4 regions of the Secundilactobacillus paracollinoides genome follow, and region 1 is predicted to be linked to each of the others. Evidence: predicted binding sites of a transcription regulator. Region 1 holds the regulator's gene; each other region holds the start of a gene.
The links. Region 1 encodes Rex, which represses fermentation and respiration genes when NADH is low (regulators of the CRP and FNR family bind a similar motif). Its sites were predicted from a motif close to TTGTGAANTANTTCACAA; they were not measured.
Positions count from the first base shown of each region.

Region 2: AYR61_RS09890 (NAD(P)-dependent alcohol dehydrogenase) is a predicted target of Rex. The motif match lies at 872-889, and genes of this name have one in related genera.
Region 3: adhP (alcohol dehydrogenase AdhP) is a predicted target of Rex. The motif match lies at 858-875, and genes of this name have one in related genera.
Region 4: adhE (bifunctional acetaldehyde-CoA/alcohol dehydrogenase) is a predicted target of Rex. The motif match lies at 983-1,000, and genes of this name have one in related genera.

Region 1 covers NZ_CP014912.1:2,194,483-2,196,690, reverse strand. The annotation lists gene cls (cardiolipin synthase) at 1-529, opposite strand, end outside; gene AYR61_RS09435 (redox-sensing transcriptional repressor Rex) at 747-1,385, opposite strand; gene AYR61_RS09430 (ABC-F family ATP-binding cassette domain-containing protein) at 1,617-2,208, shown strand, end outside.
Region 2 covers NZ_CP014912.1:2,296,194-2,298,401, forward strand. The annotation lists gene AYR61_RS09885 (SGNH/GDSL hydrolase family protein) at 1-628, shown strand, start outside; gene AYR61_RS09890 (NAD(P)-dependent alcohol dehydrogenase) at 1,129-2,208, shown strand, end outside.
Region 3 covers NZ_CP014912.1:2,967,513-2,969,720, forward strand. The annotation lists gene AYR61_RS13025 (response regulator transcription factor) at 1-563, opposite strand, end outside; gene adhP (alcohol dehydrogenase AdhP) at 906-1,928, shown strand; gene AYR61_RS13035 (magnesium transporter CorA family protein) at 2,119-2,208, shown strand, end outside.
Region 4 covers NZ_CP014912.1:864,770-866,977, forward strand. The annotation lists gene adhE (bifunctional acetaldehyde-CoA/alcohol dehydrogenase) at 1-955, opposite strand, end outside; gene AYR61_RS03535 (DUF1836 domain-containing protein) at 1,271-1,795, opposite strand; gene AYR61_RS03540 (cation-translocating P-type ATPase) at 2,118-2,208, opposite strand, start outside.

The DNA.
Region 1 (2,208 bases):
CCCGTACCGTAACACCGGCCTTAGCACGGGCAACAAGGGCGCTTAAGACAGCGCTGCCAATTTCATCATTATAAAACGTGTAGAATTCAACATTCACGTTGCGTTGCGCGGCGTTAATGTCACGGATGATGGCGTCAAACAAGCTATTGCCATCCGTAAATAGTTTCACGCGATTTCGTCGGGTCAAAAAAGCGCGATTGGCCCGCATAAAAAGCTGCATTGTTCCGGCAATATCGCGCGACACCGGGTGTTGGCTTGTATCGGGCTCTAGCAGCAGTTCTCGTTGTTCAGACAAAATTGTATCTAACCGCGTCTGAACCGTATTATCGACTTTGAAAAGTTTGTTTTTGGGGAGTTGTCTCCCAAAAAAAGCGTAAAAAATGAACCCGATTACCGGCAGTAACAACAACACCAGCAGCCACGCCCACATCGCGGCAATATCGCGACGTTGTCGAAACACTGTAAACAGTGCCGTCATCAGGTTAATTGCGTAGATCACACCAAGGATCATGGACCAAGAAATCGTCACATGCTCACCTCCAATAAGGGTTACAAAAAGTATAGCACTATTGTGCGTTTTCTCACACAAGTTCGAAATTTTGACCGCTTCTTGAAAGCGAAAAATAGCGCCTATCCAGATCAAATAGGCGTTTTAAATTTACTTGTTGTGTTCTTGTTTCGATTAAAAAAATGACACAAACAAAAAAAACTGACCAATGCCACTAAGGGTCATTAGCCAGTTTTGCTTATGCTTCTTCGTTATAGTGATCCAAGAAGTAGACCAATGTCTGTAATTCATTCGTCAGATCCACGTTTTGAACGCGCACGTTATTCGGAACTGATACCCGAAATGGCGTAAAGTTCAAAATACCGCGGATACCACCAGCGATAGCTTCATCCGTTACCGATTGGGCAACGTCTGCAGGAACCGTAATGATGGCAACCTGAATTTGTTGATCCTTCAACTGTTTTTCAAGTTCAGCCATTGGATAAACGGGCACACCGCTCTTAACGGTGTTTGCGAGGTCAGCCTTAACATCAAAAGCAGCGCTGATACGGACGTTGGAATTTTGATGGAAGTTAAAGTTCAACAGCGCATTCCCGAGGTTCCCAACCCCGATCAAAGCGGCGTTGGTCAATTTGTCCTGGTTCAGGATCTTCTTGAAGAACTTTAGCAAACTCTCAACATCATACCCATACCCGCGTTTACCCAGGGCACCAAAGTATGAAAAATCACGACGGATCGTTGCTGAATCAACCTTTACGGCTTCTGATAATTCAGTCGACGAGGCCCGCGTCTTGTCTGCATCTTTTAAGATGTTTAAGTAACGGTAATAGATCGGCAAGCGCTTAGCGGTTGCCTTTGGGATCTTTGTTTCTGCCACAGTAACTCCTCCTTGTGAATTTTAGTAAAGTGAATGAAGTGAATTAGAATAAGTGCGTGTATTCTACTCTTAATTCTGGGGCTTGTGAAATAGCCATCCTCGCTCATTATAGCATAAACCCTTATCTTGTGAAATAATTTTCAATAAAAAGGTTGTGAAAACTGTTATTTACCAGTTAATGAGCCCCTATTATGGTAAAATAGTTTCACGAAGAAAGGTAGGCTGATTCATATGTTATTACAAGTCCAGCAAGTGACGCGGCGCTTTGGTGCTGAAACACTTTTTGCCGACGTCAACATGGATATCCCGGATAATGGCCGGGTGGCACTTGTTGGTCGCAATGGTGCCGGAAAGTCAACACTGATCCGCATCATTGCCGGAATCGATGCGCCTGATAAGGGCCAGATCGTTACCCGAAAGAAGTTAACACTCGGGTACCTGGCCCAAGATACAGGGCTTGATTCCAATAAGTCCATCTGGGAAGAAATGGCCAGCGTGTTTGCGGCCCTTCAGGCTCAGGAAGACCAGTTGCACGAGTTAGAAGCCCAAATGAGCGATCCCGATATTATAGCGGATCCTGACCAATTTGAACAGGTCACCACAACCTATGACCGAATCCAAAGTGACTTTAAGGCTAATAACGGTTATGGGTACCGAGCTGAGATTCGCGGTGTGCTTCACGGGTTCGGCTTTAACGAACCCGACTATGACCGTTCTGTCAACGAACTGTCTGGCGGTCAAAAAACACAGTTGGCGCTCGCTAAACTTCTGTTAGAAAAACGCGACTTGCTCATATTAGATGAACCAACGAACCACTTGGACG
Region 2 (2,208 bases), 100 kb from region 1:
CGGGGATTCAATTCCCGATGGCTGGAACGGGTATCGGTTCTATCCGACGACGTACCCGGTTTGGCTGGGGAAGTATCTTGGAGATGAAAAGCGGGTCAGCAACTATGCGTTTCCCGATGCGCGGATCGTCGGGCGCCGCTGGGAAGACGTTAACGGGACTCAGCGACCACAAGATTTGGCAGCTGTTATTAAGGCACGAAAGGCCAGTATTCCAAAGTTCAATATGATTTTTATTCATATTGGCACAAATGACTATACACCAGCGTCTGGATCGGGTAATCTCAAAAATGTGATGGCGCACTTGAAAACGAATGTGCAGGCTATTCGCCGACTCAATCCAACTGCGAAGATCTATGGGATATTACCGTTGACCCGGTTCAGCGGTACCGGCGTCAATAAAAATGACGTGATGAATGATGAAGGGTACACCTTCGATCAACTTAAGCAGGGGGAACGACAAACTTATCGAAAACTTGGCGTTCACGTGGTTGATTTTAAAACGTTGGCACCAAATCTCATCACCAGTGGTAATTACCACGTGGCATTAGCTGATCATCGATTACATCCCAGCGCGGAAACCGCACAGAAGATGGGGTATGCGTTGGCCAACTGGATCATCAAAAAATAGCATTGAAATTAGAATTTGATTAAAGGCCGCCTTAATTGGCGACCTTTTTTCTCATCTTTAAAAAAAGTGCAGGTTCATCTGATTGGTGAAATATCAGACGGTGATTAAAAACAGAGTGAAACAGTTCTCAAAAAAGACCACGAGGATGAGTATGCTTAAGCGATGTTTCAATTCTGTTGTGAAACAAGCCCGCCCATTAAGTTGTATGAGCGAAAATAAATTTCTTATTAAAGGTAAAAATATTTGTGATATAAATAACAAACATCGTTATTCTAAGGATTGTCTTATTTTAAATAAATTCTTGAAAACGCTTTATTTACGTGAACATTAGGACTATAATGAAGGTGTTGAAAGAGATGAATATAAGTTCACAAGAACGACGGTTATTGAAACTTCATCATAGGGAATCACTTATATCGTGTGGTTTCAATAGCAATTGTGACTGACTCATTTTCAATTTCTTTCATGCACCATAAGTAAGTAATGGAGATGATGTTGTTATGCGTATTAAAGCAGCAGTTGTTCAAGAAAAAGGTAGTCACTTTGAACTTAAGGATGATGTCGAGTTAGCACCGATGCAGGCGGATGACTTACAGATCCACATGGTCGCTAGTGGTATTTGTCATTCTGATGAAGCCTTGAGAAAAGGGGATGCCGAGATCGGTTATCCAATCGTTCTGGGACATGAGGGTTCTGGTATCGTTGAAAAGGTTGGGCCAGAGGTCAAGAACTTTAAGCCTGGTGACCACGTTGTCCTTTCCTTCTATGGATGTGGTGACTGTGACAATTGTTTGCAAGGCAAGCCAACACAGTGTTTGAACTACGCTGCAAATAATTTGTCAGGCGTTCGGCCCGATGGCAGTGCTCACTTTACAGAAGATGGTCACGATGTCGCTGACATGTTTGACCAATCTTCATTTACAACGACGACCATCGTCCGTGAACGGAATGCCGTTAAGGTGCCGAAGGATCTTGATTTGCGGAAACTCGGCCCTCTGGGTTGCGGGTACGTCACAGGTAGCGGGACAGTATTGAATACGTTGAAGCCGAAGCCAGGCCAAACCATTGCTGTGTTTGGGACTGGGGCCGTTGGCTTAGCCGCTATGATGGCTGGTAAGATCTCAGGGTGTACGACGGTTATCGCGGTGGACGTTGTGGATTCACGGTTGGCATTAGCCAAGGAACTTGGCGCAACTGATGTGATCAACAGCAAGACTGATAACGCGGTCGAAAAGATCAAGTCGCTGACAAATGGTCACGGGGTCGACTTTGCGGTGGATACGACTGGGGTGACCCAGGTGATGGAAGATTCCATCCAAGCCTTAGCTCAAGGTGGCACCACAGCAACGATTGCTGTGACGCCAAACCATATTGACCTGGATACCTGGAACGACCTTTGTGTTGATGACCGCTCGATCATCGGCGTAAACATGGGTGACTCCATTCCCCAAATTGATATTCCACGTTTGATCCGGTTCTACAAAGCTGGCATGTTCGACTTTGATAAGACGGAAAAGTTCTACGACTTCGACCAAATCAACGAAGCCAATGCGGATTCGGGCAGTGGTAAGACGATCAAG
Region 3 (2,208 bases), 770 kb from region 1:
TCGTAACCCCAGACCTTGTTTAACAAAACGTCCCGAGCTAACACAACGTTGACGTTTTCCATCAGCGTCAAAAGGAGTTCGTATTCGCGCTTCGTCAGGTTGATCACTTCATCGCCGCGACGCACGACTCGGTTTTCTTTTTCAATCGTGAGGTCCTTGTAAGTCACCGTTGTTTGCTTGAAGTCTTTTTGTTCCGATTCAATGTGGATCCGACGCAACAATGCCCGAACACGTGCTAAAAGTTCTTCAATCGCAAATGGCTTAACAATGTAGTCGTCGGCGCCGTGGTCAAACCCAGAAACTCGGTCGATCACAGAATCCCGCGCCGTCATCATAATAATTGGCGTGCTCTTTGTTTCACGAATCCGGCGGGCAACGTCGATCCCGTTTAATTCAGGCAACATCAGATCCAATAAAATGACATCAAAATCTTCAGCCAGCGCGGTATCAAGACCGGCACGCCCATCAAAACGGACTTCTGTTTCGTAACCTTCATGTTTAAGTTCAAGCTCCACAAAGCGGGCTAAATTTTTTTCATCTTCAATAATTAAAATGCGACTCATTATAACGAACTCCTCTTATTCAATATTATTTTTTAGGATAACCATCGTTTATAGTATTTTGGACACTGTTTGACAGTGTATCACAACTATCGCTCACACTTCGTCTATCATACTATATTAATCGTAATTTGGCGAGAAACTGCGCGGAATTTCAGTTAATTCCAATGGAGTTTCATTCAACTCTCATATTAATGAAAATAAAGGGAATTTTTCTTCATCAAATTATTATGTGAAAATAATTATGATTGCTCACAAAATCACTTGTATTTCTGTAAGAGATGTGGTTAAATAACATTGTGAAAAAATTAAACAACTCAGACAGATGAAAGAGGTTATTCAATAATGAAAGCAGCAGTTATTCGCGATTCAGTAGATGGATATGTAGATATTAAAGACGTTACCCTCCGTCCTATCAAGCACGGTGAAGCCTTAGTTGACGTTGAATATTGTGGCCTTTGCCACACTGATTTACACGTTGCAGCTGGTGACTTCGGCAAGTTCCCTGGCCGGATCATTGGTCACGAAGGTGTTGGGATCGTTTCACAAGTTGCCGATGACGTTGAAAACTTGAAGGTCGGCGATCGCGTTTCCATCGCTTGGTTCTTCAAGGGCTGTGGCCATTGTGAATACTGTCTCACAGGTCGTGAAACGCTTTGCCGTAACGTCCAAAACTCCGGCTTTACTGTTGACGGTGCCATGGCACAACAAGTTATCGTTGACGCCAACTACGCCGTTAAAGCGCCAGAAGGCCTTGACCCAGTTGAAGCAACCTCATTGACCTGTGCCGGTGTGACCATGTACAAAGCCCTTAAAGTCGGCGAAACAAAGCCTGGCCAATGGGTTGAAGTCGTTGGTGCCGGTGGTTTAGGAAACTTAGCTATCCAATACGCTAAGCACGTCTTTGGCGCCCACGTTGTCGCTGTTGATGGTAACGAAGACAAGTTAGCCGCTGCTAAGGAAAACGGCGCTGACATTTTAATCAACCGTCATACGCAGGATGTCGCTGAAGAAATCCAAAAACAAGTTGGCGGTGTGCACAACGCGCAAGTCACAGCTGTTAACAAGGATGCCTTTACCCAATCCGTAAACGCCCTGCGTCCAGATGGCCGGTTAGTTGCTGTTGCCTTACCACAAGGCGACATGGAATTAAACATTGCCAAGACTGTTTTAGATGGTATCCAAGTCGCTGGTTCCCTTGTTGGGACTCGTCAAGACTTAGCTGAAACGTTCCAATTCGGTGCTGAAGGCTTAGTTCACCCAATCGTTAAGACCCGTCGTTTAAGCGAAATCAACGACATCATCGACGAAATGAAACGTGGCGAGATCACTGGCCGGATGGTTATTGACTTCACTAAGGAAAAATAATCGCATTTAAGAAATGGTTCACGTAACCACTGAACTACCTGAATAAAAAAACAATGGTTTCACATCCCGCCGCGGGCTTGTGAAGTCATTGTTTTTTTGTGGTATAAGAATTGATCCCATTAAGTTGACCAAATTGTGCCATAATAGAGGTAATGATTTACCGGGAGAATGCCCACTAAGGAGCCATAATATGGAAACGCAGCAGTTTAATCAGTTTACCTGGGTTGCCGTTAAAACAACAGCCCCGCAAGATATTAAAACGATTCAAGAAACCTATCAC
Region 4 (2,208 bases), 1.3 Mb from region 1:
TCCCAGGAATAGGACCCTTAACACCGCCGCGCTTCGTATCAAACATCGCATCAGCAAGTGCTTGTTGCTGGTTCTTCTTAATGAAGAAGACTTTGCGTGCTTGCATTTCCTTCTTCACATCGTCGTAAATATCAGCATCGATAACCGCGCTGTTTTCTGAAGCACAAACCATCCCGTTATCAAACGTCTTTGAAAGGACGATATCGTTAACGGCCCGCTTGATGTTGGCCGTCTTTTCGATGTAGGCAGGACCGTTACCAGGACCAACACCCAAGGCTGGCTTCCCAGTTGAGTAGGCAGCCTTCACCATGCCGGGACCACCAGTTGCCAATACTGAGGCAACCATTGGATGGTTCATCAAGGCGTTCGTAGCTTCCAAACTAGGCTTGTCGATCCACTGGATAACACCTTTTGGCGCGCCGGCAGCAACCGCAGCATCACGAACGATCCGAGCGGCTTCAACAGATGACTTTTGTGCTTGTGGGTGGAAACCAAAGATGATTGGGTTCCGCGTCTTAACAGCAATTAATGATTTGAATAAAGTAGTAGAAGTTGGGTTGGTAACAGGTGTAACACCGGCTAAGATCCCCAGTGGTTCAGCAACGGTGATGAGTTGACGTTCGCGGTCATCATTGATGATGCCGACCGTCTTATCATTTTTGATGCTGTTCCAAATTTCTTCAGTGGCAAACATGTTCTTGATTGCTTTATCTTCGGTAACCCCACGGCCCGTTTCTTCAAATGCCATCTTGGCGAGCTTCATGTGGTTGTCCAGACCTGCGATTGCCATTTGGTGCACAATGTGGTCTACTTTTTCTTGAGAAAAATCATCCATGGCACAAAGTGCATCGTGCGCCTTGGCAGTCAACCGGTCGATCATTTGATCAACGGTTTCTTCTTTAGTAGTAGTTTTAGTTGTTTTTTGGTTTTTGTCTTGGTTCATTTCTTTTAACATTTTCCGACCTCCGTCATGAAAACTTCTTTGTTATTTCTTTCACATGTATTACTATAACACCTATTTTTTGAATGTAAACAGTTTTTATAGAACTTTTTTAGCGTCTTGCTCATCAATATGCAATACTGTTATATCAGCGATTACATCATTTTCATAGAAAAATAGGCAATGAAAGCGCTTTATATTTTTGATTGTGAATCGAATTACGAACTCAAAAATTATTTTCATTTTTTTGACTGTTTGATTTTCATTTTAAGTCATCAAAAAGACCCAACTAACGATTAAATTAGTTGGGTCTTAATTTTAGTGTTTTTGTTAGATTTTCTTCACGCGGCGAGCCGGTTTTTGAATCATCGTCAGTAATTTTTCGGATTGGATCCGGCTGATCACGGCATCAATTGCGACCTGCATCAGTTTTTCGTTCAGAGTCGTAGCAACTTTCACGTCGTGTTGTTCACCAATGTGTGCCAGCGCGTCGTTTAATGCATCCACGAAGTTATCGTAGGCCTGCTTAGGAAAATCGCCCGCCGTCACCTGATCGATTCCGTTGCGGATCGTATCTGTGCTAAAGAGCGGTTTTAACAGCCCAATCAGCAAAAGATCGGCCAGATGCATGGTCTGATACTTCTTTTTAACAGGCGACAAGATCACCTGATGCTTGACGTAATTGTTGATCATCGCTGGTGTCATTGGATCAACACCGAGTGGCCCCAGGGCGTCGTTTATAAACGCAATCACCTGGTCCATGTATAAATCAAATTTTGGTAATTCGCTCCAGTGCGGTATCCGCAGCTCGCGAATCTGGTTTTTCCAACGATGATACTGATCAAACTCAGCCATGTCTGTCACCCTTCCTGCTTCCTCTTTACTCAATATCTTAATGATAACACGACAATCTAGTTTTTAAAACTAGCTAATCCAAAGTTGTGACTATTTGGATAGAATCTGATACTAACAGAGTGTGCGCCTCTTTTAATTCTTTGCTACCTTAGTTGTTAAACTCACAGAATATACCAAAGCAGTTTTTTCATATGGTAGGGGATGGTCCGTTGCATTCCGCAATTTGGCATTGCGGAGCTACACTTTTACATTGTCGAAAACGTGTTCCGCAGACCAATCGCGCAACGCCACGAAATGGCTACCAGACCGTCCTTTTGCAAAGTTACCGCCATCTTATTCGACTAAACAGCCGCTTTCCAAGCAGTTCCTGCACCAGGTAAAAGAACGGATAAACCGACGCCAATAGTGGCAGA